One region of the Janthinobacterium glycogeni genome, then DNA from elsewhere that is predicted to be linked to it. Evidence: riboswitches for the same ligand, from Rfam matches in the RefSeq annotation. Region 1 holds a riboswitch; the other holds the start of a gene.

Evidence for each region. A riboswitch is a leader RNA that binds a small molecule or an ion and turns the genes downstream of it on or off. The one in region 1 is predicted to bind thiamine pyrophosphate.
Region 2: another riboswitch for thiamine pyrophosphate. It lies ahead of ACQ4W4_RS01790 (TonB-dependent siderophore receptor); the one in region 1 lies ahead of thiC (phosphomethylpyrimidine synthase ThiC).

What each region holds. Positions count from the first base shown of each region.
Region 1 covers NZ_JBNYXP010000014.1:110,371-114,786, forward strand. Annotated here, with positions in the region: gene ACQ4W4_RS24520 (hybrid sensor histidine kinase/response regulator) at 1-425, shown strand, start outside; gene ACQ4W4_RS24525 (response regulator) at 454-1,260, shown strand; gene ACQ4W4_RS24530 (hypothetical protein) at 1,299-1,562, shown strand; TPP riboswitch at 1,671-1,786, shown strand; gene thiC (phosphomethylpyrimidine synthase ThiC) at 1,866-3,779, shown strand; gene thiS (sulfur carrier protein ThiS) at 3,800-4,003, shown strand; gene ACQ4W4_RS24545 (thiazole synthase) at 4,029-4,416, shown strand, end outside.
Region 2 covers NZ_JBNYXP010000001.1:377,739-382,154, reverse strand. Annotated here, with positions in the region: gene ACQ4W4_RS01795 (alpha/beta hydrolase family protein) at 1-204, opposite strand, end outside; gene ACQ4W4_RS01790 (TonB-dependent siderophore receptor) at 349-2,496, opposite strand; TPP riboswitch at 2,582-2,679, opposite strand; gene ACQ4W4_RS01785 (iron-containing alcohol dehydrogenase) at 2,746-3,903, opposite strand; gene ACQ4W4_RS01780 (ferritin family protein) at 4,046-4,351, shown strand.

The sequences.
Region 1 (4,416 bases):
AACCGCAGGAAAGCCAGCGCACCTTGCTGTACGTGGAAGACAATCCCGCCAACCTGGCGCTGGTCGAGCAATTGATCGCCCGCCGCAGCGACTTGAAACTGCTGACGGCCATCGATGCGCACCTGGGCATCGACCTGGCGCGCACCTATCAGCCCGACGTGATCTTGATGGATATCAATCTGCCCGGCATCAGCGGCTATGGCGCGCTGCATATCCTGCATGATGATCCCCTCACCAGCCACATTCCCGTCATGGCCCTGTCGGCCAATGCCGTGCCGCGCGACATCGAAAAAGGCTTGCAAGCGGGATTCTTCCGCTATCTCACCAAGCCGATCAAGGTCGTCGAATTCATGGATGCGCTCGATGTAGCCCTGCACCATGCAGCCGCGCACGGCCTGGCCGACGACACTCACGCAATACGCTAATTCAGCACTCAATTTTAGGAATACCGCCATGCTTCAAGCCACCGAGATCCTGAACGCCAGCATCCTCATCGTCGATGACCAGGAGGCCAACGTCATGCTGCTCGAACAGGTGCTGCGCAATGCCGGCTACACGCGCATCACGTCCACCATGGACCCGCAAGCCGTGCGCGCGCTGCACCAGCAGCACCGCTACGACCTGATTCTGCTCGACTTGCAGATGCCGGAAATGGATGGCTTCGAAGTCATGGAAGGCTTGCGCGACCTCGAAGCGGGCAGCTACCTGCCCGTGCTGGTGATCACGGCCCAGCCCGGCCACAAGCTGCGCGCCCTGCAGGCCGGCGCCAAGGATTTCGTCAGCAAGCCCTTCGACCTGGTGGAAGTCAAGACGCGCATCCACAACATGCTGGAAGTGCGCTTGCTGTACCAGAAGCTGGCCGAATACAACAAGTCGCTGGAACAGATGGTGGAAGACCGCACGGCGGAGCTGCGCGAAAGCGAAGCGCGCTTCCAGCGCTTCACGGAACTGTCGTCCGACTGGTACTGGGAACAGGATGCGCAGGGCAACCTGACGCGCTTTTCCGGCCCCGTGGCTGAAATGCTGGGCATCGGCAGCGAGGAAGAGCCGCAGCGCTGGAACGCCACCGAACGAGCGCTGCTCGACGCAAAAATTGCCGCGCGCGAACCGTTTCTCGATTTCATCTACAGCCGCGCCAACCTCGACGGCAGCACGCAGTATCTGCAGGTCAGCGGCGAACCGATGTTCGACACGGGCAGCCGCTTCATCGGCTACCGCGGCATCGGCCTCGATGTCACGGAGCGCTTGCGGGGAGCGTGATTTATACTTGGTGTTATTGATATTGACCAGGAAAAATCATGACTGACAAATCACCACCGCAATACTGGTTCCCCGCCAAGACCTATGGCTGGGGCTGGGGCTGGGGCTTGCCCATCACCTGGCAGGGCTGGCTGGTGTTCCTCGCTGCGCTGGCCCTGTTCGCCTGCGGCGCCTTCCTGTTCCCGCCGCAAACCATGCTGCTCGGCTACATCGTCTATGAAGCGGCCATCGTTGCCGTGCTCATTTTCATCTGCCAGCTGAAGGGCGAACCGACCGCCTGGCGCTGGGGCAAGAAGAAATAATCGTGCCGCCATCTGCTGCATTGCAGCAGATGCGCAAAGACGACACCTGCAAGAAATCATCTGGCCACGCGGCGCGAACCGCGTATAATTGGCTCGCTGCCGCAAGGCGGCAAACGCTAGGGGTCCTGCCTTTCGCTGTGGAAACACAGTGCAAGCGCGGGTGAGAAATACCCTCCGAACCTGATCTGGATAATGCCAGCGAAGGGAAGCTTTAGGATGAACGCACCCCGCCTTTCCGCGTGCGCACAGCCGAACCTCCTTAGCTGGCTCCAGGCTTAAAAATAGTCTAGCCAAGGAGCCAAAATGAACGCCAACCCGAAATTCCTCTCCGCCACCGCCACGGTCGACGAAGCCGCCATCGCGCCGCTGCCCAATTCGCGCAAGATCTACGTGCAGGGCAGCCGTCCCGACATCCGCGTACCCATGCGCGAGATCAGCCAGTCCGACACGGAAGCGTCGTTCGGCGGCGAAAAGAATCCGCCGATCTACGTCTACGACACGTCCGGCCCCTACACGGACCCGGACGTGCAGATCGACATCCGCTCCGGCCTCGATACGCCGCGCCTGCCATGGATCATGGAGCGTGCCGACACGGAAGAATTGCCCGGCCCCACCTCCGACTACGGCATCGCCCGCCTGGCGGACCCGAAGCTGGCCGAGCTGCGTTTCAACCTGCACCGCAAGCCGCGCCGCGCCATCGCCGGCAAGAACGTGACGCAAATGCATTACGCGCGCCAAGGCATCATCACGCCGGAAATGGAATTCGTCGCCATCCGCGAAAACATGCGCCGCCAGGAATATTTGCGTGAACTGAAAGCTTCCGGCCCCATGGGCGAGCGCCTGGCCGACCTGATGGGCCGCCAGCATCCGGGCCAGTCGTTCGGCGCCAGCATCCCGGCGGAAATTACGCCGGAATTCGTGCGCGAGGAAATCGCCCGCGGCCGCGCCATCATTCCCGCCAATATCAACCACCCGGAAGTCGAGCCGATGATCATCGGCCGCAATTTTCTCGTGAAAATCAACGCGAACATCGGCAATTCCGCCGTCACCTCGTCGATCGGCGAGGAAGTGGAAAAGATGACCTGGGCTATCCGCTGGGGCGGCGACAACGTGATGGATCTGTCCACCGGCAAGCACATCCACGAAACGCGCGAATGGATCGTGCGTAACAGCCCCGTGCCGATTGGCACCGTGCCCATCTACCAGGCGCTGGAAAAGGTCAACGGCAAGGCCGAAGATCTGACGTGGGAAATCTTCCGCGACACGTTGATTGAGCAGGCCGAGCAGGGCGTCGACTACTTCACCATCCACGCGGGCGTGCTGCTGCGCTACGTGCCGATGACGGCCAAGCGCCTGACGGGCATCGTCTCGCGCGGCGGCTCCATCATGGCCAAATGGTGTCTGGCGCACCACCAGGAATCGTTCCTCTACACGCATTTCGAAGAAATTTGCGAAATCATGAAGGCGTATGACGTGTCGTTCTCGCTGGGCGACGGCTTGCGCCCCGGCTCCATCTACGACGCCAATGACGAGGCGCAGCTGGGCGAACTGAAAACCCTGGGCGAGCTGACGCAGGTGGCCTGGAAGCACGACGTGCAAGTGATGATCGAAGGCCCGGGCCACGTGCCGATGCAGCTGATCAAGGAAAACATGGACTTGCAGCTGGAGCAGTGCGGCGAAGCGCCGTTCTACACCCTGGGACCGCTGACGACCGACATCGCTCCTGGCTACGACCACATCACCTCGGGCATCGGCGCGGCCATGATCGGCTGGTATGGCACAGCCATGCTGTGCTACGTGACGCCGAAGGAACACCTGGGCTTGCCCAACAAGGCGGACGTCAAGGACGGCATCATCACCTACAAGATCGCGGCGCACGCGGCCGACCTGGCGAAGGGCCATCCGGGCGCGCAAATCCGCGACAACGCCCTGTCGAAAGCCCGTTTCGAATTCCGCTGGGACGACCAGTTCAACATCGGCCTGGACCCGGACAAGGCGCGCGAATTCCACGATGAAACCTTGCCCAAGGATTCGGCCAAGGTGGCGCATTTCTGCTCCATGTGCGGCCCGCATTTCTGCTCGATGAAGATCACGCAGGAAGTGCGCGAATACGCGGCCGGCATGGGCATCGCGGAAGACAAGGCGCTCCAGCAGGGCATGGAAATCAAGGCCATCGAATTCATCAAGAACGGCGCCGAGCTGTATCGCAAGGTCTGAAGGAGAGCGTGATGCCTGCATTGATATCCATCACGCTCAACGGCGCCCCGCACCAGGTGCCGCCCGGGCAAACCCTCGATCAATTGATCGCCGCGCTGTCGCTGGAAAACCAGGCGCTGGCGCTGGCCGTCAACCGCAACGTCGTGCCGCGCAAGGCGTGGCAGGACAGGATCCTGGAAACGCAGGACCAGGTGGAAATCGTCCGCGCCATCGGCGGCGGTTAAGTTGAGAAAAGACAAGGAACAGAACATGTATACCGCAACAAACAACGACCTGCTGACCATCGCAGGCAAACAGTACCAGTCGCGCTTGCTGGTGGGCAGCGGCAAGTACAAGGACTTGCCGCAGACGCGCGAAGCGACGGACGCGGCGGAAGCGCAGATCATCACGGTGGCCATCCGCCGCGTGAATATCGGGCAGGACCCGAACGCGCCCAGCCTGCTCGATTTCGTGCCGCCCGACCAATACACGATACTGCCGAACACGGCCGGCTGCTACAACGCGAAAGACGCCGTCTATACCCTGCAGCTGGCGCGCGAACTGCTGGGCGGGCGCAATCTGGTGAAACTGGAAGTGCTGGGCGATGAAAAGACGCTGTTTCCGCACATGCCGGAAACCCTGGTCGCGGCCGAGGCGC
Region 2 (4,416 bases), on a different contig from region 1:
GGGAACCATGCGTTCACCCTGGGGAACTTGCACCGTCACGGCCAAATGCTTGCCATCTGGCGAAAGCCGCAGCTTGCTGACGGCATCGCGCTTGGTGAAATGTTCGATGGGGATGAGTTGCTCTGCCGACCAGGCAGCGTTGGCCGTCAAAGTCGGGAACAGGACGGCGACGAGTAAGGGCAAGGCGCGTGGCAGTGTAGGCATCGGCAAGGGTGGATGGTTGCAAATAATGATATTTATTGTAGCAATAAAATCAATTCCTATTGGGAAATATTTCCAGCCTCTTCGCCATCCTTGCCGCCGTCCCCGTGCCAGGCCTCTTGCGCCCCGGATCAATCTTTACAGGAATTAAAAATCGAACTGCGCCGACACCTTGACCGTGCGGCTGGCGCCCGGGTACAGATAACCGTCCGATTCCGGCGTCACGTCGCGCCAGTAGAACTTGTCGGCCACGTTGTTGACGGCGGCGCGCAGCACGGCGCGCGTGCCGGCGATGCGCGTGGCCCAGGCGGCGCCCAGGTTGAACACGTGGTACGACGGCACGAAGGTCGTGTTGTTGTACTCAAACGCTTTCTTGCCCGCAAATTCCCAGCTGCCATTGACGCTCAAGCCCGCCACCTGCTGCACGGCGTAGTCCGCATGCACGGCCGCCTTGAAGGCGGGCACGTTGGGCACGCGCTTGCCGTCGAGGTCCACATTGCCCGTGCCTGACTGCTGGCTGTTCAGGGCCGTCACGGAGGCGCCCAGGCTCAGGCTGGACGATGCCTTGCCCTGGGCCGACAATTCCAGGCCACGATGCTGGGCCTGGCCTTCGCGCACGAAGTAGCCGGCCGTGTTCTGGAATTCCAGGCCCTTGCGGATCTGGAACAGGCTGGCCGCCACCATGAAGTCCGGCGTCAGGTCGGCTTTGACGCCGAATTCGATCTGCTTCGAGCGGCTCGGCGACAGCTCTTCGTTGGCATTCATCGCCTTGCGGTCGGCCGTGCCGCCATGCTCCATGCCCTGCGAATAGGCCGCATACACGGAGACATTGTCGAGCGGGGTGTAGACGAGCGAGACGTTCGGCAGCAGGAAGTCGTGCTTGGCGCGGATTTCCTTGTCCGCCTTCAGCACGTACTGGTAGCCGTCGACATCGATATGGCGCACGCCGCCATGCAGCTTCCAGTTCGGCGCCAGACTGACGATATCCTGCACGAAGACGGCGTTTTCCGTGTCCTTGCGCACCAGGCGCACGGGGCCGGTGACGCCGGGCGAGGTGCCGACGATCTGCGGCTGGTAGATATTGCTCACGCCCACCCAGTCGTACACGTACAGGCCGGCGCGGTCCTTGCGGCGGAAGGTCGAGACGCCGGCCGTGAATTCATGGCGCAGGGCACCGGTGGCGAACTTGCCCTGGATCATGGCTTGCGCGCTCAGCGGTTTTTTCGTCTCGCCCAGGCTGCGGTAATCGTACACGTCGTAGTCGCCATTGCCGCAGAAGCCGGGGTACAGGTCCTGTCCGCTGCAGCCATACGGGAAGGCCGTGTAATCGTCGCGCTTGAACGAGTGCTGGTTGGCCGACAGGGTGGCGCGCCAGTCGTCATTGAAGGCGTACTGGAAGCGCAGGCCGAGATTGCTGGTGACGGTTTCCACAGGGCGCGTCCACGGCTGCAGGTTGAGCATGGCGTCGGCGCTGATGCCGGTCGGCAAGGTTTTATTGTTCAGCAACTGGAAGCCGGGCGCCGTTGCCTGCGCCTTGTCCTGGTAGTCGGCATCGAGCTGCAGCAGCGCTTGCGGCGAAATCTGCCAGTCGAAGGCGCCGGAAATGAACTTGCGGTTGCCATCGGCGCCCTTGATGTAGGAGCGCAGGCGCTCGGCCGCCACGTTGATCCGGTAGCCGAAGCGCGTGTCTTCCAGGCGGCCGCCCAGATCGACCGCGCCGTACAGGGTGCCCCGCTCGCGCGTTTCCACGGTGACGCTGCGCAGCGGCGCGGCGGTCGGGCGCTTGACGATGAAGTCGATCACGCCGCCCGGCGCGGCCACACCGGCCTGCAAGCCGGCCAGGCCTTTCAGCACTTCGATGCGTTCCTTGTTTTCCAGCGGAATTTGCGTGTCGCCAGGAATGGCCACGCCATCCTTGCGGTAGCTGGAATTGTTGTCGAGCTTGAAGCCGCGAATGGAAAACTGTTCCGCATAGCCGACGGCGTTGTAGGCGTCGTTGATGCTGGTGTCGAGCTTGACGGCGTCGCTGAGATTGCGGATCTGTAAGTCCTGCATGTCTTTCTGCGAAATGACGGTGACGGATGCGGGCGTCTGCAGCAGCGGCGCGTCGCTAAAGCCGCCGACGGAGGCGCGCTTGGCGGCCGGCGCCTTGCTGGCCGTGACGACGACTTCGGCCATGCTCTGGGCTTGCGGGTCGGCGGCTTCGGGTGTGTCATTCGCGGCAAAGGCGGGCGCGGCAAACGCGTGCAGGATCGCCAGGGTCAATACAGAAACGGATAAATTCGGTGTGGACATAGATTGCTCGTGGTTCAAGCCGTCTCGGGAAAGAGCACGGCAGGCTGCTTGTTCGGCTGGCGCCAACGCAGGAGCTATCAAAGGAGGGAGGTACTTTGCGCTTTCCTTCGCTGGCATTATCCAGATCAGGTACGAAGGGTATCTCTCACCCGGATGACTGCTCCAGGACCCCTAGCGAAATGACAGCTTAGCATGAAGCACGGCCGGCTGTCCCGCTGGCCGACCGTTTTACAACAGTGTGTAGCGAATCTACAAACTGAGTTCGAGCACCTTGCGGCTGACGGCGGGCGTGATGTCGCGCTGTTCGCCCAGCGCCGTCATGCCGTGCGCTTCCAGGGCGGACACGACGGCGTCCACGCTGGCGTGGTTGAGGCCATAGTCGGCCAGGCGCGTCTTGACGCCCATGTGGCGGAAGAAGAATTCCGTGCGCGCGATGGCCGCCTCGATGCGGCCATCCTCGTCGCCGCCGTCCAGGCCCCAGACGCGGGCCGCATATTGCAGCAGCTTGGCGCGCTTGGCCTGCTTGCGCACGCGCAGCATGCTGGGCAGGATGATGGCCAGCGTCTGCGCATGATCGAGTTCATACAGGGCCGTCAATTCGTGGCCGATGGCGTGCGTGGACCAGTCCTGCGGCACGCCCACGCCGATCAGGCCGTTCAAGGCCAGGGTGGCGCTCCACATCACGTTGGCGCGCACGTCGTAGTCGTCTGGGTGCGACAGGGCTTTCGGGCCTTCCTCGATCAGGGTCAATAAAATACCTTCGGCGAAGCGGTCTTGCACGGACGCATTCACGGGGTAGGTCAGATACTGCTCCATCACATGCGCGAACGCATCGACGACGCCATTGCCCACCTGGCGCAGCGGCAAGGTGAACGTTTTCGACGGGTCCAGCACGGAGAATTTCGGATACACCTTGCGGCTCATGAACGAGCGCTTTTCCTGCGTGGCCTTGCGCGTGATCACGGCCGAGCCATTCATTTCGGAACCCGTGGCCGGCAACGTGAGCACCGTGCCGAAGGGCAGGGCGGCTTCGACGATCTTGCCGCCTTTGGCCAGGATGTCCCAGGCCTCGCCCTCGTGCAGGGCGGCGGCGGCGATGAACTTGGTGCCGTCGACCACGGAGCCGCCGCCGACGGCCAGCAGGAAATCGATGCGCTCGCTTTTCACGAGGGCCACGGCCTGCATCAGGGTTTCGTAGCTGGGATTGGGTTCGATGCCGGCAAATTCGAGCACCGTGTGGCTGGCCAGCGCCGCCTTGACTTCATCGTAGACGCCGTTCTGCTTGATGCTGCCGCCGCCGTAGGTCATCAGGACCCGCGCCTGCGGCGGGATCAGGCCGGCGATGGCGGCGATCTGGCCCTGGCCGAAGAGGATTTGCGTCGGATTGTAAAAGTCGAAATTGAACATGGGGCTCCCGCTGCCGAGGTTGAGGCTGTTGCTGAACCATGATTATGGCCGAACGGGTGGAAACGTGTCGTGGACGCTTGAGCTTTTCGTCCGCGCGGTGGAGAATGCAGCCGATGTCACCACCACGCGAAAAGGAATGCGCATGACCACCGTCCCACTGGAAGAATCCGGCCTGCCGGCCACCGCGCTCGATATGCACCGCGCCATCGGCGCCACCATCGCCGCGCTGCAGGCGCTGGACTTGAACAGCCAGCGCTTCGAGGCGTGCACGGACCCGGAGCTGCGCCGCGTGCTCGCGCATGCGGGCGACACGAGCCGCAAGGAGGCGGCCATGCTGCTCGAATGGATGCGCCGCCGCGACGCGCGCCTCGATGCGGCCATGAAGGAAGCGCTGTTCAAGGCGGGGCCGATTGTTGCCCAATATCACTATGACGAGAAAATATTGTAACTATTGGTTTGTTGTTGTGGCGTACCATGCGCCATCCAGCCTTTGCTTCGCGTAGACTGTGCCCC